2 regions of the Paenibacillus sp. FSL F4-0236 genome follow, and region 1 is predicted to be linked to the other one. Evidence: riboswitches for the same ligand, from Rfam matches in the RefSeq annotation. Region 1 holds a riboswitch; the other holds the start of a gene.
The links. A riboswitch is a leader RNA that binds a small molecule or an ion and turns the genes downstream of it on or off. The one in region 1 is predicted to bind S-adenosylmethionine.

Region 1 (16,439 bases):
ACTCGTTAGCAAGATCACGGATGCGCAAGGTAAGGCGGTTAAGGAATTTCAAAGAGAAGTGCTTAATACGGTAACGTTTGACAAATCCTACTGGAAAGAGATCAAACAGGGGATGAGCAGTGAAGTTAGTGCTTTTGATGATTTTCCTTATGATTTTGCACGTAAGACAGGTACCTCTGAAAAAACAGACAGAAAAAATATAAACCGTGATAATGGGGTATTTATTGCCTTTGCTCCGCGAGAAAATCCGAAGCTAGCCGTAGCGGTTGTTATACCAGAAGGGGGCTTTGGCTCCAAAAGCGCTGCGCCGGTGGCTCGTAAAATTTTTGATGCCTATGATTGGGAGTACGGGCTCGATGGTGTGCCGAAAAAGAATGTCACTCCTGCGTCAGGCCCCGTTCAAGAATAATTAGAGAAAAAGGAGAGAAATAAACTGTGAGTTTTTTCCGTAAGCAGGCCTCACCTCCAGATGAGACCAACAGTAAAAGTTCCATAGGCCTGCGACTCAACGTGTTTTTCTTTAGCACGTTTGTTATATTTTGCGTAATTATTATACGCCTGGCTGTGTTGCAATTCGTGGAAGGACCCACTTTAACTGAAGTGGAGACAAGCAGAGATACCAAAAATGTACCGCTAGCTTCCATGAGAGGTGTAATTTATGCTGCTGAAGGTGAGAAGTTAGCGTACTCTACACCGGTTCAATCGCTGTATATTACGCTCAATAAGGAGTATACCGCTAAGCAAACAGATAAAATTACCGGTAAAACTACCCTAACTCCAGAAGCTAAAGCCAAGTCAGATGCATTGGCAGCCAAGCTGGTAGCTGATTTCAATAAATATGGTGATCCAAAAGCTGAGAAGATGACAGAAGCAGATGTTATTGACGCACTGGATTTATATTTCCGGAAATCACTTGGCTTTATGGCACGGCGAATTAAGGCGGACCTGACTACTCAGGAAGTGGCCTATTTCATGGAACATAAGGGAGAATACCCAGGCCTTGAAATTGTCGAGGAAAGCATTCGTCATTACGATAAAGATACGGTTGCCGTACAGACGATAGGTTATATCAAGCCTTTTAAATCAGCAAACAGCCTTAATATTTATAAGAATATCTTAAATGCTATGAAGAACAATCCGGAGCCAGGACTAACGTACAAGGACGACGAATTTGTCGGATTTGACGGCCTGGAGCTGCAGTATCAGAGAGAGCTTCGGGGACAAAACGGCTATCAGGAAATCTCCGTCAATCCACAGAACATGGCAGAGAAAGTCGAACGTGTAGTCCCTCCTGTCAAAGGCAATGACGTCTGGACAACTATTAATAAGAACATTCAGATGAAGACAGAGCAGGCGATTATGGATCAGATTAAGTGGTTGCATTCCAATACTGTACAGGGTAAAACGCATCCTAATGCTTTAACTGGTTACGCTGTAGCGATGGAAGTCGATACGGGGAATATCGTCAGTATGGCAAGTATGCCGGACTACGATACGAATATTTGGACATCGGGATCCTTATCCACAGATGTCTGGAACAGTATCATGGATAACTACCAGAACGGTACCATTAATCCGATTTCTTCAGGGACGTCAGGTAATGGACTTAGGTCTGTACTGCTACTAGGTTCAACAATTAAACCTTTGAGCGTACTCGTGGGTCTGAATGAAGGTCTCTTTACAACCTCAACCTACTATCCGGATAGAGGTTTCGCGACTTTTGGTAAAACAGGTCATGAAACTAAGGTAAGAAACTCCGGAGGACATGTGTACGGTTCTATGGACCCTGCAAGAGCGATTGAGAAATCGTCGAATGCGTTCATGGTGGACATGATCGGTAAACGATTGTATGACAAATACAAAAGCAAAGGCGTAGATGTCTGGGATAAGTATATGAAAGAGTTTGGACTTGGTGTATCCACGGGAAGTGGTCTGCCAAATGAATTCTTAGGACAGATTAACTATACCAATATAGAGGCTGCGGGTAGCGCCCAAGCGGCACTTGTATATGCTTCTTTCGGCCAACAAGGTAGTTATACGGTGTTGCAGCTTGCCCAATACGTAGCTACACTTGCTAATGAAGGACAGCGGATCAAACCTCAGCTAGTTAGCAAGATTACAGATGCTGACGGAAAAGTAGTCAAGGAGTTCGGTCGTGAGGTAATAGATGAAGTAACAGCCTTCGATAAATCCTACTGGAAAGAAATTCAACAGGGTATGCGAAGTGAAGTTAGTGCTTTTTCTGATTTCCCTTATGATTTTGCTCGTAAGACGGGAACATCTCAACAAGTGGCAAAGGGTCAAATTCGTGATAACGGTGTATTTATTGCTTATGCCCCACGAAATAACCCTAAGCTGGCAGTAGCCGTAGTTATTCCAGAAGGAGGCTTTGGTTCCCAGAGTGCCGCGCCGGTCGCACGTAAAATTTTTGATGCTTATGATTGGGAATATGGACTTGATGGCGTTCCGAAGAAGAGTCTACAGTCAGGTAATAATACAAATGATCCTGCGAATGAAGGAACGACTACAGGTACTCAGTAACTTTGACTCTAAGGTGAATAATGATTAAAAAATAAACAGCTGCTCTATTGAGAGCATAAAAGAATGGAGGGGTGGCAATGACTGCCAAATACCGCCTGCTTGCTTTGGATATGGATGGAACCCTACTGAATGATGAACAGATTATTACACCTACAACGGTGAAATGGCTTCAAAAGGCGGTCGACGCAGGCGTTCATGTCTGTCTGTCGACAGGCCGAGCTTTTACAAGTGCATTTCCATATGCTGAGCAGCTTGGACTAGAAACACCTATGATTACTGTGAACGGTAGTGAGATATGGCGAGCACCACATGAAATTTATCGGCGATCATTGATGGATCCTATGCTGGTACAACAAATGTATGAACTTGCTAAAGAAGATGACATCTGGTTCTGGGCCTATTCTACGGAAAAAGTCCACAAACAGGATAACTGGGATGGGGATGTAACGGGCAGAGAATGGCTTAAATTCGGTTATCACACCGAAGATGATGAGCTTCGTCATAAACTGCTGCTTCGTCTTCAAGATATGGGTGGATTGGAGATTACGAACTCCTCTCCACATAACCTGGAGATTAACCCTCTAGGAGTGAATAAAGCAGCCGGAATCATGGAAGTCTGTAAGCTGCTAGGACTAGACATGTCCCAAGTTATAGCGGTTGGTGACAGCCTCAATGACCTTGCAGCGATTCAGCAGTCAGGGCTTGGGGTTGCCATGGGCAACGCTCAGGAGACGGTTAAAGAAGAGGCTGACGTTGTGGTGGCTTCTAATAATAATGATGGAATTGCAGAAGTCATTCGAAAATATATTTTTAATGAAGCTATTGCGAAGTGAATCCATAGAGCATATTTGCTATTAGGAGGTTAAGTGTTGACGATCCTGGGTTGGATTCTTATTATTGCTTTATTTGCCGTAGGGCTAGCGGGGGCTGTGTACCCTATACTGCCGGGTGCTCTTGCGATTTATCTTGCCTTTTTCGTATATGGCTGGTTCTTTTCTTTCGAGCCTTTTGGTGTCTGGTTCTGGATCATTCAAACGCTGATCGTTGTAGTTTTATTTATTGCTGATTACGTTGTAGGGGCGTGGGGCGTTAAGAAATTTGGCGGCTCACGTTCATCGATTATCGGGAGTACGATTGGGCTAATCATTGGTCCTTTTGTAATCCCAGCCTTTGGACTTATTATTGGTCCGTTTCTGGGTGCCTTTATAGGAGAATTGATCGTAGGTTCTTCACCAGCTAAAGCTGCCAAAGTAAGTGTAGGATCAATACTTGGGTTGTTTAGTAGTACTGTTGTCAAAATTGTGCTACAAATTATTATGGTCGTCCTCTTTTTTATATGGGTCGTCCGGTTTTAATTTTAACAGTGAAGAAGGGGAAATGGTTTGTCCAAGAAAGAGTCTTTCGTAAAAGGCACGCTTATCCTTGCTGCTGCAGCTTTGGTGGCAAGGGTACTCGGGCTTGTTCAGCGGGTGCCGCTGGATCATATTTTTGATGATGTGGGGAGAGCATCATTTGGGGTATCGAACAATATCTATTTAATGCTGCTCACCGTGGCTACAGCAGGTATTCCAAGTACGCTCAGTAAAATGGTCTCCGAGCGGTACGCTCTGAATCGTCCTGAAGAGGCGAGACAAGTGTATCATGCAGCATTGCTGTTTTCAGTAGCAGCAGGGGTAATCATGACGGCCTTGCTGTACATAGGCGCTCCGTTCTATGCGACACATATTGCTGATGTACCTGAATCAGCGATGGCAGTTAGGGCTATTGCACCTGCGCTTTTACTTTTTCCGGCAATTGCCATGATGCGTGGATATTTTCAAGGGCGCAACAACATGATGGCTGGTGGTATTTCACAGATTGTAGAGCAGTTCGCTCGCGTACTAGTCGCTGTTTTACTAGCTTATATTCTATTACAGCAGGGGTATAACAATACAACTATAGCTGCGGGAGCATCCTTCGGTAGCGTAATTGGTAGTATTGCAGCATTTGGTGTCATGATTTATTTTGCAATCAAGCTGCGCCGAGAGGATAAACAGCAAGGATTAAATTACAATACCACTCAAAAATTGCCGATTTGGGGAATTTACAAAGATATTTTCACACTATCAATTCCGATCGTGCTCTCTTCACTTACGATTCCCGTAGTGAATGTGATTGATACTTCTTTGGCTGTTCCACTGCTTATTGATCAGATGGGTAGAGAGAGTGCAACAGCAGCTTTGGGTATACTAACCACGCGTGCTCAAAGTGTGGCCGGAATTCCGCCGGTACTAGCCATTGCGCTAGGTACCTCGCTGATTCCGATCATTTCAGCTGCCTATGCCCGTCGTGATGAGGGACACTTGAAGAAGCAAATTACACTTGCTTTGCGGATTTCTATCCTGACAGGGATGCCAATTGTGTTGGCACTTGTGGCAGCAGCTTATTCTGTAAACGGGTTATTGTTCAGCAGCTTGGACGGAAGCGGAATTGTGGCGATGCTTACGATTGGAACGATCTTTCAGATCACCATGATGACAACGAACTCCATCTTGCTCGGTATGGGCAAATCACGCATTTCAATGTATTATGTGCTAGTGGGTATTATTGTTAAATTAGTCGCAAGCTTCTTACTAAGTAAGATATTTGGGATCTACGGGATTATCGGCGCAACAGCACTTTGTTTCGTAGTTATTACTATTCTTAACTTACGGATGCTGAAATCCATTGTACCTTTCGAAATTATGGGTAAACGGTGGGGCGGCTTCGCAATTGCGGTTCTGGTGTCCGGTGGTATTGGTTTTGGACTTAACCAAGCTGGAATTCTGTTAACAGATCTAATGCCTGCACGTCTGGCATTTCTGATCACTTGTCTTGTTGTAGGGGCCGCTGTTGTTGTTATTTATCTGGTCATGCTAATTGTACTGGGTGTGCTTACTAAACAGGAAATCTCCAGTTATCCGCGTGCATTGCAAAAATTGCTCCATCCGCTGATGAAATTGCAGCCTGCGCGTGTTCGTATGAGAGAATAAGTTTGACTTCTGCATGACATTTTGCTTCACTTAATGAATAGAAATTTGACAGATATGGAAGAAAGGACTGAACAAGCTATGGACAAAATTAGTTCTCCTGCTGAATTTCAGGTAGCCATTCAATCTCCTCGATTAACTGTAGCCATCTTCAAGGCGGACTGGTGCTCGGATTGTAAATTTATCGATCCTTTTATTCCTGAGGTAGAGCAAGCCTATGCAGATCGTCTAACGCTGGTTGAGGTTGACGTTGATGCTGTGGGTGACGTTAGTCAGGAACAAAATATTATGGGTATTCCAAGCTTTGTCGCGTATTCCGATGGGCGTGAATTGGTTAGATTCGTTAATAAATTACGTAAATCCCGCGAGGAAATTGAGAATTTCCTTGATAAAGCGGTTCAAGTGCATCAAAGCCTTCAACAGTAATTCCGGAAAACCACCGCTTTCGCCTGTTCGAGCAAAAGCGGTGGTTTTTTAAGATGCTTCTTCATTACTAAAAACTGCGGGTGATATTTTTGTCGACAAATCAGTTGAAATGGCTTAGTTATCTTACTTGCCTTATCATGTTCCTCGCTGTACTAGGGGGAGCGGTTGTAACGAAGACTGGATCGGGATTGGAATGTGGAAATGAATGGCCGCTCTGTCATGGGAAATTGATTCCGGCCTATACTGTAGGTTCGATGATTGAATACACCCATCGCTTGTTTAGCGGATTGGCAGGGTTATTGTCACTTGCCTCGATGATTGCCTTTTGGCGTTATGCTCGAAATCGACGGGACTTGTTAGTATATGCATTCATGACGTTGCTGTTTGTAATTGTTCAAGGTGGTATGGGAGCGCTTGCAGTGATTAAATCCCAATCTGCTGCTGTAATGGCACTACATATGGGCTTTTCTTTGATCGCTTTTTCAAGTTCTCTAATGCTGGCTCTAGGAACTAAAAGGCGACATGAAGCAGGTGAGTACGATCCTAAGATGGAGCTTCAGAAGAAACCCGTCAGTAAGGCTTTCCGCAATTTAACCTGCTTCACGGCCTTATATTCCTATGTTGTTGTTTATATTGGAGCCTTTGTTAGTCATACGGATTCGCGCGGTGGATGTTCTGGCTGGCCGCTCTGTAACGGTGAATGGGTTCCCGAGCTTTCCGGGGGAGTAGGTATTGTTTTTACGCACCGGATTGCGGCTTTGATCTTATTCATTCTTACTGCGGTGCTTGGACATTTAGCTTTTTGGAAACATAAGGATTACCCAGAGCTAAGAGCTCTTGGCGTAGCAGCTGTTCTGCTGTGCTTGATGCAGGTATTTAGTGGAGCTGCTGTTGTTTACACACTAGATAATGAAAGATTGTACATATTTGCCGCTTTGGCTCATATTTTGTTGATCGCTAGTTTGTTTGGTGTCTTATGTTATATGAGTGTAAGAGTCTGGCAGCTGAATCGTGCGAGAAATGTCGTTGTTGAAAAAAATCCGACGAATCCAATGACACCGTTGTAACACCCTTGGTAGAAAGTTCCCACCGTGGATAGAGTCGCTTTACCTGCGGAATAATAAAGTGGAAATCGGTATATCGTGGTGCTGGACAAAACTTTAGGAGGACTGGGATATGCTGCGGGTTATACTTGGAGAGCCGCCTCGAAAGAACAGCGGTGTATTGGCTGACGCGATGGAGAACATGGCCACATTTGCAGCCTTACTGCGCAAGGAAATGAACGCTCATGAGGATAATGACCATGAATACCGCAAGCTGGAGATTTGGACACGTGGACTGATCTCCTCATTGGATGAATTGGAGCAAAGCTGGTTCGCAGCTGCTTTTTACCGGAAATCGGTAATCGCTGGTTATATGGACGATATGTCACCAGTGGAACAAGGCGATTATGCGCGGTATGTTTATTTTTATAAAGATGGATTTATTCGTGTGTTCTCTCTTCTGGACAAGCTTGGAACGGTACTGAATCATTTTTATGACCTCAAAACCTCCAAATTAAAAACGCACTTTTCTTATTTTACAGTACTGCGTCAACTTCAGTTATTGAATGTGCATCCTGCGCTAGCAGATCAACTGGAACAGATCAAGAACTCTTATCGTGATCCACTGGAGAATCTACGCAAGCGCAGAAATGCTGAAATTCATTATATGAATTCCGAAATGCAGGATGATTTATGGCAGCGACATCAAGGCTTGCATGACAAAATTCAGCTTGAGGATTTAGATAGCCATCTTGAGGATTTAAAGCAGTCCCTTGAAATGAACTGTAAAACATTAATCGCGGCATTCAGCTACAGCAATGAACAGCTACGTAAGGAAATAAGCAAGGCAAAGCGTGTACAATCCTAAGCGTTCAAGATATTTCCTTTTGACAAAAAACAAGAAACTTACTATACTTATGCTTGCATTAAAGTCTGTACGAATTCAAACATAAAATTTCATACTCTATATCTTATCGAGAGTGGCGGAGGGATAGGCCCGATGAAGCCCGGCAACCGATTTGTATACAGCGCGATTAGCGTTATGTACAAATGTCATGGTGCTAATTCCTACAATGACGCAAGGTTTGTGGTCGTTGGCAGATGAGAAGGCATTGTCTAAATAAACACACAGAGCCTCTTGCGATCTGCATCGATCGTCGGAGGTTTTTTTGTATGGAATAAGTGAATTATAAAGGGGGCGACGAGCGTTGATTAATCTAAAAGGAATAACAAAGGTATATGGAAAAGGCAGCCATGCGGCTACAGCAATTTCCGGATTGAATTTGTCTATCGAAAAAGGTGAAATATTCGGAGTTATTGGCCATTCTGGAGCGGGGAAAAGTACATTGATCCGTTGCATTAATCTGTTGGAGCGTCCGACAGAAGGGGAAGTATGGGTAGATGGCATTGAACTAACCAAGCTTACCCAAGGCCAGCTGCAGGAGCAGCGGCGCAAGATAGGAATGATTTTTCAACATTTCAATCTGCTATCTTCTGCGACTGTATATGATAATATTGCTTTTCCTCTACGACTCACAGGTACCTCGAGAGCAGATATTGATGCAAAAGTGAAAGAACTGCTTGCTCTAGTTGGGCTTGAAGAACACCAGGATAAGTATCCGTCTCAATTATCAGGAGGACAAAAGCAACGAGTCGGCATCGCTCGGGCACTTGCCAGCGACCCTGATGTGCTGCTGTGTGACGAGGCAACCTCTGCGCTTGATCCACAAACGACAGACTCTATTCTTAAGCTATTGCTCGATATTAATAAACGGTTCCATCTGACTATTGTGCTGATCACTCACGAAATGCACGTGATTCAGAGCATTTGCGACCGTGTTGCGGTCATTCATGGTGGTGGTATCGTTGAGCAAGGTAAAGTCACGGAGGTATTCCTGAAGCCGCAGCATGAGGTCACTCGCGATTTCATTCGCAGTGAATCACAGAATGAGGGACCCCTTCGTACGGCGCTTGACGCTGCTGCTGGGGACAACTCTCAGGCCGTCAAAATTACTTTTTTCGGAGAGAAGACCTACGGCTCTGCACTTTCCAATGTAGTACGTGAGACAGGTGTTAGCTTCGCCATTCTGCATGGTACCATCTCAACGATAAAAGACGTACCTTATGGACAAATGATTGTTCGGTTCGAAGGTCCAGCTGAAGCGATCGCTGTGACGATAGCCGAACTAACCGCTCAAGGCCTTGAAGTGGAGGTGATTTCGTAATGAATTTCGCAGACTTAAACTGGCAAGAAATGATGGATGCTACAGTTGCTACCTTGCAAATGTTAATATTCTCAGGATTGTTCACAATTATTCTTGGTTTACCACTCGGAATTGTATTGTATTTATGGGGAAGATCGAATAGTATAGTAATCAGAGTAATTTACTCGGTCTTATCGTTCGTCGTAAACATCCTACGTTCCGTACCGTTTATCATTTTGATGGTGGCTTTAATTCCTTTTAGCAAAACCATCGTTGGAACCTCCATTGGAGTACTTGGTACGATTCCACCGCTCGTCATTGGTGCAGCTCCATTCTTTGCTCGCTTGGTGGAAACGGCATTAAGAGAAGTGGATCGTGGAGTAATCGAAGCGGCGCAAGGGATGGGAGCATCCACGAATCAGATCGTTATGCGTGTTCTTTTGCCAGAGGCTCGTCCAGGTCTGCTCGCTGGGGTTACGATCACACTGGTTACACTGGTCTCCTATACGGCAATGTCCGGGATGGTAGGCGGCGGCGGGCTAGGGGATCTAGCGATTCGTTACGGATATTACCGATATGAGAAGGAAGTTATGATTATCTCTGTAGTCTTAATGGTCATACTGGTGCAACTGCTACAAATGGCCGGTGATCGACTAGTACGACATTTCACACGGAAATAAGGTACGTCCATATATAGCCTTATTCATACAAATACCAAGGATAAGAGGGGGATTTAAAATGAAAAAATTACTACTTACTTTTTTTAGTCTGACACTGGTTGTGGTGCTGGCTGCTTGCGGCAATAACAATAATGCTTCTAACTCGGCTGCTACTAATGCACCAAAAGATGGTGCTGCAACTGAGTCATCTGCAGAACCTGTAAAATTGGTGGTTGGTGCTTCACCTGTTCCACACGCTGAGATCCTAAAAGCTATTGCTCCATTGCTTGAAGCGCAAGGAATTAAATTAGAAATCAAAGAATTCACTGACTATGTTCAACCAAACGTTCAGCTTTCAGAGAAGAATCTGGATGCTAACTTCTTCCAACATCAACCTTACCTGGATGACCAGAATCAAAAGAACGGTTCGGATCTAGTTTCTGTTACAGCCGTTCACGTTGAACCTTTTGGTGCTTATTCCAAAAAAATCAAATCCATCGACGAGCTGGCTGATGGTGCGAAAGTTGCCATCCCGAATGATGCTACAAACGGTGGTCGTGCACTGATCTTGCTTGCCAAAAATGGACTGATTTCTTTGAAAGATGATACCAACATCACATCTACCCAAGCAGATATCACTGAAAATAAGAAAAACCTTAAAATCATCGAGCTAGATGCAGCAATGTTAGGTCGTCAATTGGATGAAGTAGATCTTGCCTTGATTAACACTAACTATGCTTTGGAAGCTAACCTAGTTCCTACTAAAGATGCTTTGTTCATTGAGGGTACGGATTCCCCTTACGCTAACATCCTGGTAGCTCGTCCTGACAATAAAGATTCTGATGCAATCAAAAAGCTTGTCGCTGCACTGAATTCTCCAGAAGCTAAAGCTTTTATTGAAGAGCAGTACAAAGGCTCGATCATTCCAGCATTTTAAGACAGAAAGCTAACTTAATCTCTAATACAGCATAAAACCCGCTGCCTAACGGCAAGCGGGTTTTATGCTGTATGTTGTAGGGGAAGTGTAAATCCTCTATAATAAGAAAATCCCGATCTCCTGAAGAGGAGGATCGGGAATGATATTGAATGGGATTAGAATACTTGCATAACTTCTTGTACGCCTTCTACTTCTTCAAGAAGGGCGCGTTCAATCCCGGCTTTCAAGGTGATCGTGGAGCTTGGGCAGCTGCCGCAGGCACCCATAAGTTTCAACTTAACGATGCCGTCTTCTACATCGACCAGTTCAACGTCGCCGCCATCGCGTTGCAGGAACGGACGAAGCTTATCCAGCACTTCCAATACTTCATCATACATTTCGGTGCTTTGTGCATTCTCACTCATTTCTCAATCACTCCTTTCGTAAGTTCATTATAGTACAAAAAGTTAAAAAATAAAATGGTTAGGCGGAATAGGGAGATCATCATGAGACCAATTATTGAATTTTGTGCCAGTAACATGGGTCACGGAACAGACAAGCTAATGCATAAGCTGGAGGAAAATCCAGATTACGATGTGATCGAATACGGATGCCTGAACAATTGTGGGGAATGTTATTTAACCCCGTTTGCCATGGTTGAAGGGGACATCGTTGCAGCAGATACTGTTGACGAGCTAGAAAAGAAAATTGATACTAAAATCAAAGAGCTAGAGGCTTGGTTCAATATGGACCTTGATTAAATGCTTTTTGTGGAAAATAAAGGGCTGCTCTTTTTCGTATTTATAACGGAAAAGAGCAGCCCTTAGGTTTATCCTAAAGTGCGTTTTGACATCCAGAGCACCCCGCTCTTAAGGATACGGGGAACCCGTCCTTTGACGGAGCGTTGGCCCATCAGACCAAATCCAGCTTTCTTGCCTAGTGAGCCTAAGGTACCCTTTAGACGAATAGGATGAAGCTTAGGGGTCTCGCCGCGCCACATGGCTTGAATAACCTGAGCAACCTGCTCACCCTGCGCTCCTGCGGCTTGTGCGCTTGGAGCGAATGGCAGGCTGGCACAGTCGCCAATTACATACACTTCTGGATAATCAGGTACACGATAATATTCATCCAGAATGATTCGTCCTCCGCGATCCTTCGGGACTGTTAATTCCTGAACAACCTTCACAGGTTGGATCCCTGCGGTCCATACTGTAACATCTGAAAGAATTTCCTCTGTACCGTTAAAAAGCGCATCTTTCTCTACATGGGATACGGAGACACGTCCAAGTGTCTGTACTTGATGGTGGTGAAACCATTCCTCCACGTACTGTGACAGCTTCGCAGGGAAGGCAGATAAGACACGTTCACCGCGATCCAGAATAGCAATATTAAGATCTGGTCGGCTCTCCCGAAGCTCTGCCGCCAATTCCACTCCACTTAGTCCTCCGCCTACAATGTTTATAGTTCCATAAGGCTTCACATCGTTTAAACGTTGGTAAGTTTCGCGTGTCCCTGCAAAGGTCTGGATACTGCAAGTATATTGATCAGCTCCAGGGATGTTATGGTAATTGTCGGTACAACCTAGTGCAATGGCAAGTATGTCATAAGACACAGTCTCGTCATGCTCCATTGTAACGATTCTACTCTCCAAATCAATGGAACTCACCTCACCGTAACGGATAGTGAGACGGGGATGAACCGGAAACTGGATCCGCAAGTGATAGTCAGTTACTGTACCTGCGGCAAGCGCATAATATTCCGTTTTGATTCCTTGATAAGGCATTCGGTCAATTAAGATAATTTCAATATCCTGTGGAAGGTGATTATTGAGCAATTCTTGAATTAGGGCCAAGCCGCCATAGCCGCCGCCCAGAACGAGTAGTGTTCTCATGCTGACCGAACTTCCTTTCCAATATAGGATAACGGATCTAGGTAGTCGTTTATTCGTATACCTTTATCGCATTGTAGAACGTGTCGCGTTCTACTGGAATTCGTCCAGCACCTTTTACTAACCAGATCAATTCATCGCGAGTGAGGCCTTCAGGTGTTAAGGCACCAGCCGCATGGCTAATGCGTTCTTTAAGAATAGTACCATGGACGTCAGAAGCACCGAAGTTCAGTGCAACTTGAGTAAGCTGAGGACCGATATTAATAAAGTACGCTTTGATGTGATCGAAATTATCCAGCATCAATCTGCTGATCGCAATCGTCTTCAGATCCTCATAAGCGGAGTTGCGGCGCATAATCCCTGCATTCTTGTTCTTAGGCTGCATAGATAATGGAATGAATACCATAAAGCCATTGGTTTCATCCTGTAGATCGCGGATCTGCATCATGTGCCGGATACGATCTTCATGAGATTCAATCGAACCGTAAAGCATAGTTGTATGTGTCTTCATGCCAAGCTGATGTGCTGTTCGGTGAACTTCCAGATATTCTTCCACATTAGCCTTATCTACACGCATTTTTTTACGGTATTGATCGGATAATATTTCTGCGCCGCCACCAGTAAGTGTCTTAAGTCCTGCAGCACGCAGCTGCTCGAGTACCTCACGAATACTCAATCCGCTAATTCGGGTGAAAAAATCGATTTCGGCTGCAGTGTATGCTTTTAAGGTTACCTCAGGGAAACGTTCATTCAAGGCTTTTAAAGAATCCACGTAATACTGGAAAGGAACCTTGTCATTATGACCGCCTACGATATGGAATTCGCGCACACCTGGATGAATATGCTTTTCGACATATTGCACCATTTCCTGACCGGAAAGGGTATAAGCACCCTCTTCTCCATCATCTTTGCGGAAATTGCAGAATGCACAGTGAGATTCGCAAACATTGGTGAAATATAGACTCATGTTTTCGATAAAATATACCCTGTTGTTGTTCTTTGCAAGATTGACTTCATTTGCTAATTGGCCAATCGTAAGTAGGTCGTTACTCTGATATAAATAAACGCCATCTTCTAAATTCAATCTTTCGCCGCCGCGAACTTTTTCAATAATGTTCATCATTCGGGCGTCTGTTTGGGGGGTGAAAAGAGTAGACATATTATGAATTCCTCCTGAAAGTTTTACGGGGTCCATTGCCCGCAGATAATTCCCAGACTTACCCAGATGGTAGCTGTTCATTCATGAAAATAAAGCGGAGGGTTATCCTCCGTGACAAATTTCCGAATTTTTACTTATGTTTGCCTTCCTTATTATAAACCTCTCTTATAAGGGGATCAACAGCTGGATATGGATGGTTTATTTTGGTGCGATAGGTCAGGCATAAGGCAGTTGTGACTTGAGGGTAATGAAATAGTCGGTTATACTGAGTTTATTAAGTAAATATTTTTAAGAAAGTAACTTTTGGCCGGAAGGTCCCTTAAACATAAGTTTTTCTGTTGAAGTAAGTTTAATTTATAGGAGGATATGATCATGATTAATATTAGCGAAAAGGCAGCAGAACAATTAAAGGCGATGCTTGCTGAACAAGAAGTGCCGAACATGTTCCTCCGTATTGGAGTAACGCCCGGTGGTTGCAGTGGATTCTCTTACGCTATGGGCTTTGATGATAATGAAACCGATCAGGACGTATATATGGACATCCAAGAAATGAAGGTTGTCGTGGAGAAAGAGAATCTTCGTTACCTTGATGGTCTCGAAATTGATTTTGAAGAATCCGGAATGACAGGTGGTTTCACCATTAATAACCCGAACGCTACTGCAACCTGTGGCTGTGGCTCAAGCTTCCGTACAGCTACGGATGCAGGAAAACCGAACGAAGAGCCTTGCTAATCGCGACGTTACGCCTTCAAGCCCCATGTTGAGTTCTACAACACGGGCTTGGAGGCTTTTTTATTCTCAATGACAAAAGTCATCACAAGGAGCTCTAAGCATGCTAATTAGGAAATTAAACGCAGAAGAACAACCACCCTTACATTTGTTGTTATTAGCCGATCCTTCCCTAAGTCTTGTTGAAGCGTATTTAAAAAGAGGGCAATGTTTTGTAGCTGAAGTGGAGAATTGCATTATAGGTGTCTATGTTTTGCTACAAACGAGACCTGAGACAGTGGAGCTAGTAAATATAGCCGTTGATGAGAATCAGCAAAGTAAAGGGATAGGAAAGCAGTTGGTCTATCATGCGATTCAGAATGCGAGATTACTTGGTGCGAAGACGATTGAAGTGGGTACGGGGAATTCTAGTGTAGGACAACTGGCTCTTTATCAGAAATGTGGATTTAGAATTACCGGAATCGATAGAGATTTTTTTATCAGACATTACAGTGAAGAGATTGTTGAAAATGGGATCAAGGTAGTGGATATGATCCGTCTTACGCTAGATATATGAGTGACATACAAACAAAAGCCCTCCGATGGAATTCCTCGAGAGGGCTTTTGTTTGTTCCTGCGTACAATTAGGCTGGAATAATAAACTTGTAATTAATCATAAACACGATGAGCCCTGCGGCTCCAAGGGAAAAGGCAATACAGCCAGCACCCAGTGCTCTGCGCCTGTCTTTAATGAATTTAAAGCCAATAGCGCAGATCAGTATAGTCGTTCCAGCCAATACGATGGACATCCCAAGCATGGCCACCCAATATAATACCTCGAAAAACTGAGCCATTCCGAGCCCTCCCCGCGCTGTTTTTTAGCGAGCCTCTAATTCATTATTTATATAGTAGGAATTGAAAATGTAACCGCTATTAATAATACAACGATTTTGAAGATTATTCTAGTTATAGTGAACTCATCCATTGCGTTTTAGATGTCGAATGTTCAGAAATGAGGTTCTACAAAATCTTCAATCTAACCTGCGAGGTTGAGAATGTTGTCGATACAAGCTCTAAGCCCTTTTTGCTAAGAGCTTCCTCCTACACGGACAATCATACAAGAGGGTGGGGCCTTTTCTGAGTAATGTATAGGGTAGGCTGGAATGTGAAAGGAGGGAAAGGACGATGTCGGGAAGACAATTGGCTAGCAAATGGTTGAAGACAGAAGCATTGCTCAGTGACGCGAGGGTTTCTCATTATATACCAATGACGAGGGTGTATTCGGCTGACTCACTGTTAGCCATGCTCCGGAGATACGGAAATGTTGTTATTAAACCAATAGTTGGCGGTGGAGGCTACGGTGTAATTAAAGTGTTTCGGGATAGTCGAGGTTATGGATTTACTTATATGGACAGAACTCGAATTTACAAGGACTTTAGATCCATGAGACGAGCGCTTCATTTCGTCAAGGTTAGACGTAAATATTTGATTCAACAGGGGATTTCTCTCGCCAGAATTGGTGGGCGTCCTATTGATTATCGGGTCAAAGTAGTGAGAAATGGCGGTGTTTGGGAGTTTCGCTCTATGGTGGGAAGATTGGCCCGGCCTGGCCTGTTCGTAACTAATTTATGTAAAGGAGGCACGATGCTTTCTTGTCGAGAAGGACTTCGCAGATCCTTGCCTCGAATTAAAGCCTCAGCGAAGAAAGCAGAAATGCGCAGGCTAACGCTCGTATGTATCGAACTGATGGAGCGGCATTTCCCTGGAATAGGCGAACTGGGTTTTGATTACGCCGTGGATTATTCAGGCAAAATATGGATTCTGGAGGTTAATACAAGACCTCAGTAAATTAACAAAAATTTTAGAATTGACGATAATAGAGTAGTA
Region 2 (16,439 bases), 4.1 Mb from region 1:
AAGCCAAATGTGTAAGCCGGGCTTCAATGACTTCTACACCAGATAAGGACAAACGCTCTTGAAGCTCAGTCGCTAACTCTTTAGCAATTTCATCTGCATTGGCACGTAAGGACATCCCAGATTCATTGAAGTTATCATAAGGGTATTTGCTGGCTACATGACGCAGCGCCGTTTCACTCTGAATCTCTACGAAAGCCATGTATTTATCTACATCAAAGAGGGCTTTAGCGGAGTTAATCACCTTAAAGACGATAACTGCAGCAATTTCAATCGGATTACCTTCAACATCATTGACCTTGAGCTTCACACTGTTAAAGTTACGAACGCGTAGGGAAACCGTCTTACGTACGCTGAACGGAATAACTGCGAACAGTCCACTCGTTGCAATAGTCCCTACATATTTGCCGAAAAAGGTGACTACAACCGACTTATTAGGTTGTACAACCGTAATACTCGTACATAGTATTGCTGATACAACGAACAGAATGACCGGTACTGCAATATACTCCTGAACAGCACCATAGATTCCACCAGCCAAACAAACTGCAATTAATGCGATAACCCAAAATCCGCTGACAGGACGAAGCGTCTTCTCCTTCATAAAAAGCACCCCCATAAGATATTCTTTTGATATGATTATGATATCACTTTTGGATAATAATGTGTATACAAAAATGTGATAAAATAATGAATTTATGTTCACAGGTAAAATAAACCTTCGAAATCTTAACCATACAAAAAAACGCTTGCTGCTCAATCATCCACAAAACGGATTAACGAGCAACAAGCGCTGATTTAATTTATATATTAGTTCTGCATGATGAAATCATTATCAATCTTCGCATTAGCATCATCGAACACGCGCAGAATATCGTAGCGTGTATTCCGCTGTGCCGGGATTTTGCCTGCTTCGCGGATCAGCTGAGTAATCGATTCGATATTGACCTTGTAGGTCGCGCCCGCAGAAGATACTACATTTTCTTCAATCATTGTACTGCCGAAATCGTTACAGCCATATTGAAGGGAAAGCTTGCCGACCTCTGGTCCCATTGTTACCCAAGAGGACTGGAAGTTCTTAATGTTGTCTAGAACAAGGCGACTTATGGCTACCGTCTTCAGATATTCTTCAGGCGTTTGTCTATCCAACTTCAGGTTAGTATTGTCCGGTTGGAAGGTCCAAGAAATAAAGGCCAAGAAACCCTCTGAATCGTATTTGTTGGCAATACACTCGTCCTGAGCCTCACGCACACGAAGTAAGTGTAATGCCCGTTCTTCCATACTCTCACCAAGTCCAATGACCATCGTAGCTGTCGTATTCATACCGACCTTATGCGCTGTCTGCATTACGTCCATCCACTCGCGCCATGAGCCTTTAAGTCGGCTGATCTTGCGGCGTGTGCGATCATCGAGAATTTCCGCTCCCCCACCTGGTAGTGAATCCAGGCCAGCAGCATGGATTTCACGCACAACTTCCTCGAGCGATAATCCAGATACTTCTTTCATCTTCATAATCTCAGCAGGAGAGAAGGAATGCATTGTAATCTCAGGAAAACGTTGCTTAATTCCGCGAAGTATATCGGTATAATAGCTGAAAGGAAGATTTGGGTTCGTACCGCCTTGCATCAGTATTTCTGTACCATTTACAGCGATAGTCTCAGCGATTTTTTGGTAAATCGTCTCATCCGGCAATACATAACCCTCATCAGAGCCCGGTCTGCGATAAAATGCGCAGAAACGGCAGTAGACATCACATACATTCGTATAGTTAATGTTACGACCAATTACAAACGTGGCCATCGGGTCTGGATGCCAGCGTTCCATTATGGTGTTTGCAGCTGCACCCATTTTCTCAATTTCGTTGCTCTCGAACAGTCGGATGGTATCTTCCAATTGGAGACGTTCACCCCGTAGGGCTTTGTCCAAAATAAGATCTATCGCACTCATCGTTCGCATCCTCCTTCTAAACCCTTAGGGGTATGGTAGAATCACAAAATTACAGGAAGAAAAAACGTTGTCTCTTTTTCAAGGTGACAACCCTTTCTCATACAATTGAACAGTTCATTTCCTCATCGTATCACAATCTGAACAGCTTGAAAAATGCTTTTACATTCTTCGCAAATTCCTATCCAGAAGAAAAGCAGCATCGCACTAAGCGATACTGCTAGTTATACTCTATTTCTCCACTAACACTCGATTGAACATTTCTTCCTGTTACTTGGACTCAATTTCTGCCCTAGCGGCCTCTAGTGCTTGGCCAAGATCAGCAATCAAATCCTCTGCATGTTCAATACCGACGGAGAAGCGCAGCAAACGATCATCTACACCCACAGCATTTCGAATCTCCACAGGAATATCAGCATGTGTTTGTACAGCCGGATAAGTCATAAGTGACTCTACGCCGCCCAAGCTTTCTGCGAATGCAATAAGACGAATATGACGAAGAAGCGGCTCTACGTATCTGGCATCTTTTAATTTGAAAGAAAAAATACCGGTATTGCCTGAAGATTGACGATTCTGGATTTCATGTCCTGGATGATCAGGCAATCCTGGATGGAACACTTCCGCAATCGCTGGATGCTCTAATAAGTAGTGAGCGATCGCTAGTGCATTGCTTTCGTGACGCTCCATACGCAGCGCCAATGTCTTCAAGCCTCTCATCAACTGATAACTGTCTGTTGGTCCGAGCACGGCGCCAATAGAGTTATGTAGAATAGCTAATTCAGCTGATAATTCTACACCCTTGGATACAATCAGGCCTGCCAGTACATCATTATGACCACCCAAATACTTAGTAGCGCTATGAACTACAATATCCGCACCTAATTCTATAGGCCGTTGGAAGAATGGAGTCAGCAGCGTATTATCTACAATGCTAAGTAACCCATGGTGACGTGCCCAAGTGCACACGGCTTCAATATCCGTGATCATCATAAGTGGGTTCGTTGGCGTTTCAATAAATACAGCTTTCGTATTTGGACAACGCGAAGCTTCCAGTGCATCCAAATCATTCGTGTCTACATAAGAAGCAGTGATTCCAAACTTGGACATAATCCGTTCCAACAAACGATAGGTACCGCCGTAAAGATCCAGCGAAACGATCAGATGGTCGCCTTGAGCGAACAAGGTAAGCACCGTTTGTATCGCTGCCATCCCAGAGCTACAAGCAAATCCTGCATCTCCAGATTCCAGTTCCGCAGCTGCATTCTCAAGCACTGAACGGGTCGGACTCTTGGTGCGGCTATAATCAAACCCTGTGCTTTGACCGAGTTTTGGATGACGAAATGCCGTTGCATTATAAATCGGAAAATTAATTGCTCCTGTGGCAGGATCTTCTTGAGAACCTATTTGAGCCAGTCTACTTTCAATCCTAAGTTTGTCATCCATGATTAATGCCTCCTAATTTATATTGTAGCGCTATTATTAATAAACAATCGGGTCGATATCATAAGGCGTTTCTTGATATACATAGTAATTGAGCCAGTTAGAGAATAATAAATTGGCATGCGCACGCCACACTGCTGGAGGTGTACGTTCTGGATCATCTTTAGGGAAGTAATGTTTCGGCAAAGCCATCTCCATCCCTCTAGACACATCACGGTCATATTCCCATTTCAAGGATAGAGGATCATATTCGGAATGTCCGGTCACAAATATTTGTTTACCGTCGTTTGTAGCCACTAGATACATACCAGCTTCTTCGGATTCCGCCAGAATCTGCAGATCTGGGTTATTCTCAATATCTTCACGGGAGACATCGGTATGACGAGAGTGTGGTACATGGAATACCTCGTCAAAGCCGCGCAACAGTTTAATGTTATTTTGATTAATCGTATGAGGGAAGACGCCAAAACATTTCTCAGGCAATGCCACTTTACGAACACCAAAATGATGATATAAGCCTGCCTGTGCCGCCCAACAAATATGCATGGTTGAAGTCACATTGTCCTTGCTCCATTCAAAAATCTCTTTCAGTTCTTCCCAATACGATACTTCCTCGAACTCCATTTGTTCTACAGGAGCACCTGTAACGATTAAACCATCCAAACGGCGGTGGCTGATCTCGTCAAAGGTTTTGTAAAAGCTCTTCAAATGTTCAGCAGAAGTATTCTTGGAAATATGGGAACGCGGATGCAATAAAGTAACATCAACTTGTAGTGGCGAATTTCCAATTAAACGCAGCAATTGAGTCTCTGTCGTCTCTTTAGTCGGCATGAGGTTCAGAATAGCAATCCGTAGTGGACGGATATCCTGATGGAAAGCCTGACTTTCGTCCATCACAAAAATATTTTCTCCGGATAGTACTTCTTTCGCCGGTAAACTGTCGGGAATTTTAATTGGCATTGTCTTTCCACTCCTTAGCTGAATTTAGTTATTTTGCCGCACTGCGGCTTGCTGAACATAAAAAGACCTTCCTCGGAAATCGAGAAAGGTCATATCTACAGTCATATGCGCCTCTCTCATCTGCCAGAATGTTCCTGAAGACGATTAGACGTCTGCAGAAATTCCGCAAGAATTAGCACCGTGCGTTTACACGCCGGTTGCCGGGTTTCATAGGGCTAGTCCCTCCACCTGCTCTTGATAAGATTTAGCTGTATTCAATTAAATTACTTTAAAATTCACTTTAAATCATGAACCTCCTTTTCGTCAAGTCCATACAATGCTGAAGAAGCCTCAAAATCACAATAAATTTGCTTGAAAGAGGCATACTCCGTTGTTATACTAGACAAGTATTTCATACCTGAACGAAAAGAAGAGGTGAGAAGAAGGATGGAAGGCGACCCGAGCTCGCAAATATGTGTACAGAATGAGCAACCACACAGGATAATCATCAGCTTGCCGGCGGCGGGAGCAGTTCTTCTTCATGCCCTCGAAACTTCATTTGGCCCTATGTATTGATTGTACCGCCGGCCAAGCTGATTTTTTTCTCTGTGCTTAATTTAGCAGTCCCTAGTGAAGACCTGGGGATAGGAGGAGTGAAATCAGATGAAAATCCGGCTGGTAAATGCAGGGGTTTTTACACCTATTGATGAAATTGATGAAACACTAACACCCCCAACGGAAGGGTTCTATTGGATTGACGCCGATGTTGAGGATTTGGAGCTGCTTCAGCCCTTGTTCAACCTACATGATCTTGCTGTTGAGGATTGCCTTAGCGAAGAGGATCAGCGTCCAAAGATCGAAATATACGAAAGTCACTACTTTATTGTTGTAAATAGCATTCGCTTTGACGATGAAGAAATTTTCCTACGGGCACTCAATGTATTCCTTGGAAGACATTACATCATCACTGTCACGAAACAAAAGATCAATGAACTACGAATCCTGAAGCCTATGCTCTGGGAGCAAGAAGTAAGTGAACCGGATATGTTCCTTTACTTGCTAATTGACCTTGTCGTTGATAACTATTTCTCCGTCGGCGACCGAATTGAAGCTCGGATTGAGAAGCTGGAAGAAGATATCCTCATGCATACCAAGAAGTCACATCTCAGTGAAATTATCGGTCTGCGAAGTGAAATTCTATGGTTGAAGAAAATGCTGGGGCCACAAAAAGAAGTGATCAATACCCTAAATAAAAAAGACCTCCGTCTGATTGATGATCAGCTGCAGAAATATTTTAGCGACATTTATGAAAATGCGGTTAAAATATCTGAAACCTTTGAGACGTATCGCGATCTCATGGGCAACTTACGAGAGGCATACCAATCCAGTATCGCCAACCGCGCGAATGAAATTATGAGAGTCTTTACTGCGATCACAACAATATTCATGCCCCTGACCGTAATTACCGGAATCTACGGTATGAACTTTGATCATATGCCCGAGCTTCATACGAAATATGGCTATTATGGCGTTATAGGCGTCATGTTGACTTTAGGCTGTGGGATGCTCTATGTTTTCCGCAAGAAGGAATGGCTATGAAACGAACCGGACGAATAAGCAAGACGAAGGCCCTGTAACCGTAAGGTATAAGGAAGCCTTCGTCTTTTTGGTATGCGCAAATTTAAAAGCTGGTCGCCATGCCCACTTTATGCGTCTGCTCTCGACGGAAACGGATGCGTATCAATCGCAGACGCTCATAATAAATATCCAATCCTTCAGCAGCGGAAAAATCGTCACCATACACCTTATGTAACACCGGTTTTAGGAAAAGATCCCCGAGCTCCACATAGGCATTCCATATCGCATCCTGCTCACTCTGCGGCATATTGCCAAGCTCTACATGGATCAGCTTCTCGACAGAATAACCTTCTCTTTCTAGCTCCTCTACCGCTTCAATCAGTTCACGCCGGTTCACTCCACTATTCACCTTAAGCTGTTCCAAGCCCAACCCATTCTCGATCCCCTGTAGCAAAATCCTCCGCAAGCGCAGTCGTTCTAGCTGCTTCTTATATTTGACTTCTTTCTGTTTATAAAGCCAAGATACGAAAGACTCCTCTTCAATTACTTCATGCACCCAATTTAGAGGGAAGGAATGTTCCCTTGCCACCGCAGTAGTTATAGCCAGCCAATCAGCCCCAAACTGCGCTATCTTGCCTTCTCCCACACCCGGAATTTGCATCAGTTCCTCTGGCGTATGCGGTAGAAATGTACTTAACAAGCGCAACAGACGATTACTGGCGAGAATATAGGGCGCCTTCCGTTCACTCGAAGCCTTACCACGGCGCCAAGCACATAACTCTTCATAAATGGCTTCATTCCCATAATGTTCGCTGTAATATTGAAGCTTCAGCTGCTCCTGATTACGTCCAGTAAGACTATCCTCCTCGTGGAATATCCCATCGATTAAGGGTCGATAGCCATCTCCCATCTTCACTGCTAGCTCATGCCTGTATACACAGAGCATCTCATTCCATGAACCACCTTCATACCACAAATTCTCAATGTAATTCTCCCCACCTGAAAAATCACGCCAGCCCAAACTCCAGATCCCCTCTTCCTCTCCAATCCACAACTGGGCGTACACCTCTTGATCCACTCCAGATATTCTGGATAAACGGTTCATAAACACAATTTGCATATTCATCCCTACCTTTCTCAACATTACAGCAAGCACAATAACCTTCCGGGAAGAGCCTCCTTCGGAGCGAACAAATCCTTTCTCAATCAGACCCCGAACGCAAAAAAGCACCTCTCTCACGATAAACGCGAAAGAGGTGCTCCCTCATTAAATGCTATACTGTTAGATCCTAGAATACCATATATTACCGAACAGTCAATGTCTTTTTATACTAGTTTCTAGCTAGAGCTAATGTAGCCAATCCAATCGCTCCAGCAAGCCCTGCATTGTCTCCAAGACCTGGTGAGACAACATAATTATCGATGTCGACATTAAGCGATGGATGTTGAACATATCCGCTCAATAACTCTTGCAGCTTAGTGCGAATCAACGGGAATAGGTGGCTTTGCTTCATAACACCACCGCCCATTACGATTTTTTGAGGAGACAGAATCAGCACATAGTTCATGAGTGCATGTGCAAGATAGTGAGCTTCCATTTCCCATGCCGGATGGTCCACTGGTAGCTCTCCTGCCGGTTGTCCCCAGCGTTTGCCGATCCCCGGACCTGCGGCTAATCCTTCAAGACAATCGCCATGATAAGGACAGTAACCCTCAAACGTATCCTCTGGATGTCTACGAACTAGAATATGTCCCATCTCAGGATGTGACAATCCATGGACCATCTGGCCGCCAACAACCGCTCCTGCTCCAATGCCTGTCCCAACCGTAATATAAAGACAGCTGTCCAGACCTTTAGCTGCTCCCCATTTACTCTCCGCAAGCGCTGCACCATTCACATCCGTGTCAAAGCCGATCGGAACGTTAAATTGCTCAGCCATTGTGCCTACCAGATTATATTGTCCCCAGTGAGGTTTTGGTGTCGTTGTTATGTAACCATAAGTAGGGCTGTCCAGTACGGGATCAATTGGTCCAAAAGATCCGATTCCGAATGCTTCTACATTTTTCTCTTTAAAATAGTCTATTACTAGTCCCATCGTTTCTTCCGGTGTTGTTGTCGGAAAGCTAACTCGGTCAACAATGGTACCGTCCTCATAACCAATCCCACATACAAACTTTGTTCCGCCTGCTTCAATCGCTCCCAATAGCTTCACAGCAATTATCTCCCTTTCTCTAGTTAGAAGTTGAAACGCTACCCATACACAAATGAATAATATCATAAAAAAAAGCAATCACCAGCCCTAATTATACGTCGAATGAAGCGCTATCACAACAAGTATAAACGCCTTTTGCTTCCTTATAAGGACGCAAAAGGCGTTTAAGAGAGAAAGATAAGGATAATGTTTAGTGTGAAACTTATACGTTCTTATAGTTTAACAAAACACCCTCCATGCATCTTTGCATGAAGGATGTCTTCTTTAACCCAAATCGCCTAACTCAATCTGTACAATTCCTCGTTCGTCCTGCACCTCAGCAATCAAATGCATCAAGCTGCCGAACTCTAGCTCCTGAAATTTGCGCGCAGCTGTTTCCCGCTGTAGTTGCCACAAGGCTTCCGTCAGCTCGCAGACCACTGGTACATCGCAACGGATTTCCGCTAGCTCTCGCGATAAATGCAGCATATCCAGATCTGCTTCGATTTTGGTACGCACACCTTTAGGGAGCAGATGCAGATTCTCAATTACACCTTCAACTGTTCCGTATTCGGTCAGCAGTTTCAGCGCAGTCTTCTCACCAATCCCTTTTACGCCGGGATAATTATCACTGGTATCGCCCATAAAGCCTTTCAGGTCAATCACTTGTCTAGGGGTTAGCCCCTTTTCCTCCAGCAATTCTGCAAGGTCATACACTTTATAGTTAGAGCGTCCCTTTTTCATAATGACGACCTTAACATTCTCATCAATGAGCTGAAGCATATCATGGTCACCCGTCAAAATATATACCTCAGAGTTTTCACTGTAACAAGAAGCCAGCGTACCAATGCAATCATCCGCTTCATAGCCTGCAAGTCCAATATTCGGCACCCCAAGCTCAGCTACTACATCTTTTACTAGATCGAACTGTGGAATCAGCTCTAACGGGGCTTCAATCCGATTCGATTTGTATCCATCGTATTTCTCGGTGCGGAACGTTCCTTTGCCCATATCCCAGCAGCATACGACGTGAGAAGGCTCAAATGTGCTTACCGCATCGAAAAAATACTGCAAAAAACCATACACCGCATTCGTCGGCAATCCAGCTTTTGTCTTGCGAATATATCCTCCATAAGAGGTCGCATAAAAGGCCCGGAACAGCAGAGCCATTCCATCTACAAGCATTACACGGCCCGTTGTTTCTGCTCTCATGTATAAACCTCTCCTTGTGAATGCATTTAGCTTCTAGGAGTATTCTATCAGAAAACCTGCAATCTTATAAGAGCGTATGAAGTTTCTCCATTATCCAATCCCTGGAATACATTTGCATTACAAGAGTTTACCGCTACCCCCCCGCATTATTGTAAAGATTCCTTCCGACGCCATAAGATCTTCAAAATCCCTTGCTGTTAAAGGTCTGCTGAACAAGTACCCCTGAACCTCATCGCATTGATAGCCTGAAAGAATCTCAAACTCTCTCATATGCTCAACACCTTCAGCAATGACCTTCATCTTCAGACTATGCGCCAATAGTATCAAAAAAGAGACGATCGCCTGATCATACTTGTCGCTTACAATTTCACGAATGAACAACCGGTCAATCTTGAGTGTCTGAATAGGGAAGTACTTAAAGTAGCTGATTGAGGTCTGTCCTGTACCAAAATCATCTATTGCGATGCTTACACCTGTGTCTCTGATTTGTCGTAATCTTGAAATCATGGTCTCCGTATGCGCAAGAAATACACTTTCTGTAATTTCTAGCTCCAGCCTTCGGGGATCTATGCCGGTTTCCTGTATAATTCCGGAAAGAATACCCAGAATGTTATCTTCCAGCAATTGCTTCACAGACAGATTTACTGAAATGCGGATCGCTGAAGTTAAATGATTTTCCCACTTTTTAATCTGCTCACAGGCTGAGCGGAGTACCCATTCACCAACCTGAGAGATCATGCCTGACTCCTCCAGCATAGGAATAAAAATTTCAGGAGAGATCCTTCCGAATTCGGGATGATCCCAGCGCAACAGAACCTCAGTTCCAACTATTTTCCGCGTCCGCACATTAATCTGGGGCTGATAGACGAGTAGGAATTCTTCATTGGCCAATGCTTTGCGAAGATCCTTCTCAAGCAGCGGCAGACGTTCTTCCGCTACTTGAACCAAAGGATCAGAGGTCCTATAGTAGTCTTGACCTGCCAGACTCACCGCGCATTTTTCAACCCTGCATCTTCCACCCTCAAGCCATTCCTGCCATCGTTCAGCGTTCATTCGTCTGTCTGGAAATCCAGCCAGTTCTGCAAAGTACCCGAATAACTGAAATATTCCGAATATGCCATAACCCGTTTCTCTGGGTGTTATTCGAATATTTCGCTTTGTATGTAAGAATACCCTATATATAAATGCACCTAAATAAATACTTATTAAAATTCCAAGTGAAATAACCATTTCCAGTATCGAAACTTGCATTTTATTCACCTTAATTCTTATAAATCTTGAATTCGTTTATTTTGTCGTGCAATTCCTCAGCCATGTAGGACAATGAGGTACAAGCTACCGAGATTTCCTCCATAGATGCGAGTTGTTCTTCGGTTGCAGCCGCAATATTCTGTGTGCTGGCGGCAGATGTTTGAGCAGCCACATTTATTTGTTCAACCGAATGAAACACCTGATCCGACCCCAAAGCCAGATCCCGAATTTCAAAAGAGATTGCCTGAATCTGATCAGCCGCCTTGCCCACAGACTCCTCTATTTGAGCAAATGACTGGCCTGCCGAATTAACCGTTTCTATACCGCTTGAGACCTCATTGGCCGTCCGTTCCATGGACTGTACAGCTTTGCCCGTCTCCGACTGGATGTTGCTGATTAGAGCGGATATTTTTTGGGCTGCGCCTGTTGATTGTTCTGCCAGCTTGCGGACCTCATGCGCAACGACGGCAAACCCTCTGCCCTGATCACCAGCCCTTGCCGCTTCAATGGCCGCATTCAGGGCAAGCAGATTGGTTTGTGCTGCAATGTCTGTGATGGCGTCAACAATCTGACCAATCTCTTCGGACTGCTGTTCCAATCCATGGATAATGCGGCTTAAATCCTCGATCGCCTCATGAATTGAACTCATTTGGTTTACAGCGGTAACAATTGCTTCATTTCCTTCCATAGATTTGTTCGAGGCCTGTTCAGCTGACTCGGACATCGTCTGTGCGTTCTGTTCCATATGCTGAACGCTGTCTCTCATCTGTCTCAGTGTTTTGACTGTTTCCTCAACTACCTGAACCTGGTGGTCCGAGCCTCCAGCAACCTCCTCGACGTTTTCTGCAATATTCTCGCTGGCCGTGCTTGTCTGCTCTGCATTTGCTGTAAGTTCAACCGAGAATGCCGCAACCTGCTGTGAGGTCTCGGCAATCCGGCCGAACAAATCTCTTAACACCTGCAGCATGGCATTGAGAGATTGAGCTAACTGTCCGAGTTCATCCTTGGAACGGTAATGAACCTCGCCACTGAAATCCCCTTGCTCCATCTCTCTCATCTGCTTCTGAACGAGTTGAATCGGCTTTACAATCATGCGAATAATCACGATTCCGATTACGTTACTCACAATGATAGCAATTACAAATATGATAATCGTTAACATAGTACCTTGTTTGGCTTGCTTGTTGGTCGATTCATTGATTGCGTCCGCACCAGCAATGAGATCGTCTTTTAGCTTCACGCCTAAAGAGGTAATTGTATCTCTGGCTTCTACAACATTTTTTTTATAGTAATCGTAAGCTTCCTCATTGCGGTTGAGAGCTCCTATATCAAGTACAGCCTGCATTCCTTCTATATAGGAAGAGAATTGTGCCTGGATCTCTCTCACGATTTTTTTCTCCTCCGCATCAATTCCCGATGTGAGCAGTCTGTTCAGAAGTTGAATGTTTTCTTCCTTCAAATCTCCAAATCTATTCAGCAAGTCTTCTCCCTCCTGCGCCGATGTTTCCTGCATCATCTGGAACATAGTGGACTCCAGCTCCCGGTTGTTGCTACGGTATATCAGAAAATCAGCTTCAGGCATCATTCGGTCATAATACATATCGTGAGAATTATTATTCATTTGTGTCAACGCAGAATATCCAATTGCACTTTGGCCTCCAAAGGCAATAATAAACACTCCTATCAACAGAAACAGTTTTGTTGCTACTTTTAGATTACGCATTCTAATGCCCCCTTTTTCACCATATAACATCTCCTATTTATGATAAAAGAAGGGTGTTAAAACAATTACAACATAAGTATGTATAATCTATGTTTTTTCTTCATAATCTTCAAATTTCTATGGAGAAAACTTATAACCTATTCCCCACACGGTTTTTATATACCTCGGATTTTTCGGATCTGCTTCAATTTTGTTTCTGAGCTTCATAACATGTACATCAATGGAACGCTCATTCACTAAAGTATGAATTCCACGCAAATAAATAATCAGCTCCTCACGAGAGAACACCCGCTCCGGATGATTATATAGGAGTTTCATAATTTCAAATTCGGTAAAGGTTGTCTCCACCCTTCTTCCCTGAACTTTGATTGTGCGGAACTCATGTTCAATAATAATCCCTTCATTTTTCGTTCTGTATTCGCCGATACTGCCGCGATCTTCTTGCCTGCGGGAACCTTGTCTTGTTCTGCGTACAATGGCGTTCATCCTCGCCAATAGCTCCTTCATGCTGAAGGGTTTGCACAAATAGTCATCAGCTCCGGCATTCAACGCTTCTACACGGCAAAGAACATCCGTATTCATAGAGATGATAACAATCGGCACCAAGGAATCTTTGCGCAGCTCCCTGCAGACTTCCATACCATTTAGATCCGGCAACATTAAATCAATAATTACAATATCCGGCTGTGAATTTTCAACCAGGGTAAGCCCTCTGGATCCGGTATCCACTCTGTCAACGATGTTACCTTCCTCCGTAAGGTACATCTTTATCATATCGCCGATAATACTGTCATCTTCAATTAGAATAACCTTCATATTGAAATCCTCTCAAAATAATGTACAACTGTGTTCCCGTCCAAAAAATAATGCAAAGTAAAAATGATCCATTTCAGCTCCCGTTCCAAATGATACATTTCAATCTGAACATCTGCACCTTGTTCCAGAGCCGTTTCAAGATTCTCCGCAGCTGCCAGCAGACGGTCAGCACTTATGTTGCCAGCCACGCCCTTTAGGGTATGGAGCATTCTTAGAGTGTATAAGAAATCCTGTCGGGCCAAGGCGTCGCGCAGTTGTTCAGCAAAATGTCTGTATTCGTTCAAGAACATGATAAACATATGACGCATGATATGTTCTTTTCCGCCAACTCTTTGCAGAATAACCTGAAAATCAATTCCCCTGAGTCGCCTCCACCCCTTTGCTAAACACTCTTCGTCTCCAAGTGACTTTTCATAGTCGTGTAAATCTTGTTGTCTATTCAATAAAAAAATTAGATCACCAATCTGAAACGGCTTCGTTAACACTCCATTCATCCCAATACGACAATACTCTTCATGCTCTTCCTTTACAGTATTTGCGGTTAAGGCAATGATTAGTAAATCATTAAACCGGCGGTCCTGCCGCAGCTTTTTCGTTACCTCCACACCATCAAACTCAGGCATATGGATGTCCAATATGAGCAAATCCCACCGGCCTTGATCCAGCAAACGAAACACCTCCTTACCATCATTGGCTACTGTAACGTTAAAGCCATAGGATTTCAGAATCTCGGTGACCACAAGCTGATTAATTTCATTATCTTCAGCCAGTATAATGTTCCACTGGCATTGGGGTATGGCAAAAACCTCAGCATCTGAAATCCCCGAAGGCGAATACGGTTCATTTCGAAAAAGTGAAAGCATGGTCTGGTACAGGCCGTTGCGGCTAACCGGCATCAAAATAATGGCGTCTGGCTGCAGTTCCTCCGGCAATTTCATAATTTCATCCCGAACGGTTGTTATTGAAATAACGACGATACGGACCGGCTGCATAACGAATATCTCCTTGAGCCGGAGCCAATCATTCAGTCCTTCCTGGTCCTCCATGCTTAAATCCGCTATAATCACTTCCACAGGCATGTGGGTAATTGCACTATCCAAATTTCCACAAGCGAGGACAAGAAAGTTCATCGATTCCAGCATAGAGCATAACCCATTTCTAACTGCCCTATTGCTTTCGATGACAAGTACCTTTGTTTGCGAAAATTCAATCATCTCTCCCTGAGGAAGATCATTCAACAGTCTGTACTCTAAGGGAATCTCAAACGAGAATTTGCTGCCCCGCCCAGGCTGACTGCTGATTTCAATATCTCCTTCCATCATCTCCACAAAGTATTTGCAGATCGGAAGTCCTAGCCCCGTCCCTTCACCTTTCTGTCTGGAATGATGTCTGACCTGCATGAAGGGTTCAAACAGATGATTAATTTGATCATTCGTAAGTCCGATCCCCGTATCCTCTACAGAAAATTCCACACGAATAATATCTTCTTCATATCCTACGAGCTCAGCTTTGACATATACATACCCGCTATCAGTAAACTTAATGGCATTGTTAATCATATTGATGAGAATTTGCTCAATTCGCAATGGATCACCATAAACAATTTCCGGAATATCCGCAGAAGTCTCAATAATAAATTTCAGTTTCTTCTGACCTACAAGCACAGCAAGAATATCCGATAATTCCTGCATTAAATGATGAAGGTTAAAATCAACTTTTTGCAGTTCTATTTTCCCCGCCTCAATCTTCGAAAAATCAAGAACATCATTAATAATGCCAAGTAAGGTATGAGAGGAGGAAAGGATTTTGTCCAAATAATCCTTTTGTACCAGAGTCATCTCCTGCCTGGTCAAAAGCTCCGTGAGTCCAATAATGCCGCTAAGAGGCGTGCGTATTTCATGACTCATCCGGGCAAGAAACTCACTTTTGGCCTTATTGGCTTCGTCAGCTGCCATGCTTTTCTTGAGATGAGTAATATCATGAGCAGTACTAACAACCCCAATGACCTCCTGGTTGATATTGTAGTATGGTGAAAAAGTTACATCATACTCGTGTTCTCTCCTGGCTGAGCTGAAGCTGTATTCAAAGCTCTCCATGGTTCTACTGGAGATCACCCGATTGAAGTAATACAGCCAGGCCTCAACATGTCTCCCTGCTGGAAGCTTATCTGTTATCCATGTTCCGACCAAACTTTCGGGCGTCACGCGAAGCGTCTCGGCTACCTTCCTGTTAACAGATGTAATACGCCCCTGCACATCAAACCAGATAATGAAATCTTGTGAGCTTTCCACTAGGGACCGGTATAGTTCCTCGCTTTCCTTAAGCTGCTTCTCCGATAGTTTACGCCCGGATATATCTGTTACAGAGCCAATGACAGAGCCGACAATATGATCATAGAATAAAGGCTTAAGCGTGATGAGAAGAGCATGCTCCCTATATGGCATTTCAAAGGATAACTGTTCCCCCGCCCAGGCCCTTTCTATCTGATTTTGCATGTAAAGCTTTTGTTCTTCTGGAATGATTTCAACCTGGTCAAGGGTTAACCCTGCGAGTTCGTTGTAAGAGACTCCCAATTCAGCAAATAATGCACCTCCCGCAATCTTGAATTTGAATTTCTCATCCTTTTTGGTCAATTTATAAATTAATCCGGGCTGAAGGTGAAGAATCTCGAATAAATCATTTTGCATCTCATCGAATCGTTGCTTTAGCTTCTGTGCATCGTACATATAAAATAGCTTTGCAGCGATAAACAATCCGGATACCTCATAGACTGCGAAAAATTCCAGACTAGCGAGTAATGGATGTGAGCTGTCGATAAAATTATTAAACAATATCAACAAAAAATTTGTAGCGGTGACTGAGACTATCCACTGTTTCTTTCGAATATGAGTCACCGATAGATTGCTCACAGTATAAATAATGGAAAACTCTATTACGCCCAGTATCATTGTCATCATTGAGGGCTTGTCCATAAAACGGTAAAGAATGATCAGCACAGCCGTGAGTGCTGAAGCAAAGGGACCGCCAATATATGCCGAAATAAGGATAGGGATGGTACTCAAGTCAGCTATAAAAAAATTATGATAATGAATTTGAAAGACATAGCCTAAAATAACACCTACTAGCCCTTGATAAATCCCTACCTTCCAAGTGTATCCTGTTACACTTCTCAGATTCACATTCACTCTCATCAAAAAATATTCAAAAAGAAAAGTGAAAATGGTTAATAGACAAAAGCTGAGTAATAGATCCCGATTCATCGTTTTACCACCTTATATAATACATAATTGGCTCGATTCTGATAAATTTCAAATAATTATAATTATATGCAAAAAAAGTCGAACAAT

Region 2: it holds a riboswitch for S-adenosylmethionine, as region 1 does, so the genes downstream of both, metA (homoserine O-acetyltransferase MetA) here and NSQ29_RS00715 (methionine ABC transporter ATP-binding protein) in region 1, are expected to answer to the same signal.

What each region holds. Positions count from the first base shown of each region.
Region 1 covers NZ_JBBOBK010000001.1:153,678-170,116, forward strand. Annotated here, with positions in the region: gene NSQ29_RS00675 (peptidoglycan D,D-transpeptidase FtsI family protein) at 1-409, shown strand, start outside; gene NSQ29_RS00680 (peptidoglycan D,D-transpeptidase FtsI family protein) at 436-2,541, shown strand; gene NSQ29_RS00685 (Cof-type HAD-IIB family hydrolase) at 2,619-3,374, shown strand; gene NSQ29_RS00690 (DUF456 domain-containing protein) at 3,411-3,896, shown strand; gene NSQ29_RS00695 (putative polysaccharide biosynthesis protein) at 3,924-5,552, shown strand; gene NSQ29_RS00700 (thioredoxin family protein) at 5,631-5,975, shown strand; gene NSQ29_RS00705 (COX15/CtaA family protein) at 6,065-7,042, shown strand; gene NSQ29_RS00710 (Cthe_2314 family HEPN domain-containing protein) at 7,152-7,886, shown strand; SAM riboswitch class I at 7,987-8,126, shown strand; gene NSQ29_RS00715 (methionine ABC transporter ATP-binding protein) at 8,227-9,243, shown strand; gene NSQ29_RS00720 (methionine ABC transporter permease) at 9,243-9,902, shown strand; gene NSQ29_RS00725 (MetQ/NlpA family ABC transporter substrate-binding protein) at 9,961-10,818, shown strand; gene NSQ29_RS00730 (NifU family protein) at 10,974-11,222, opposite strand; gene NSQ29_RS00735 (YuzB family protein) at 11,304-11,558, shown strand; gene NSQ29_RS00740 (NAD(P)/FAD-dependent oxidoreductase) at 11,627-12,688, opposite strand; gene mqnE (aminofutalosine synthase MqnE) at 12,738-13,844, opposite strand; gene NSQ29_RS00750 (HesB/IscA family protein) at 14,217-14,576, shown strand; gene NSQ29_RS00755 (GNAT family N-acetyltransferase) at 14,677-15,129, shown strand; gene NSQ29_RS00760 (hypothetical protein) at 15,197-15,406, opposite strand; gene NSQ29_RS00765 (YheC/YheD family protein) at 15,738-16,400, shown strand.
Region 2 covers NZ_JBBOBK010000001.1:4,207,890-4,224,328, forward strand. Annotated here, with positions in the region: gene NSQ29_RS18990 (SPFH domain-containing protein) at 1-601, opposite strand, end outside; gene mqnC (cyclic dehypoxanthinyl futalosine synthase) at 808-1,944, opposite strand; gene NSQ29_RS19000 (PLP-dependent transferase) at 2,212-3,384, opposite strand; gene metA (homoserine O-acetyltransferase MetA) at 3,421-4,341, opposite strand; SAM riboswitch class I at 4,455-4,585, opposite strand; gene corA (magnesium/cobalt transporter CorA) at 4,984-5,919, shown strand; gene NSQ29_RS19015 (HRDC domain-containing protein) at 6,002-7,018, opposite strand; gene NSQ29_RS19020 (ROK family protein) at 7,230-8,111, opposite strand; gene NSQ29_RS19025 (5'-3' exonuclease) at 8,376-9,302, opposite strand; gene NSQ29_RS19030 (putative bifunctional diguanylate cyclase/phosphodiesterase) at 9,420-10,553, opposite strand; gene NSQ29_RS19035 (methyl-accepting chemotaxis protein) at 10,564-12,276, opposite strand; gene NSQ29_RS19040 (response regulator transcription factor) at 12,394-13,092, opposite strand; gene NSQ29_RS19045 (response regulator) at 13,089-16,352, opposite strand.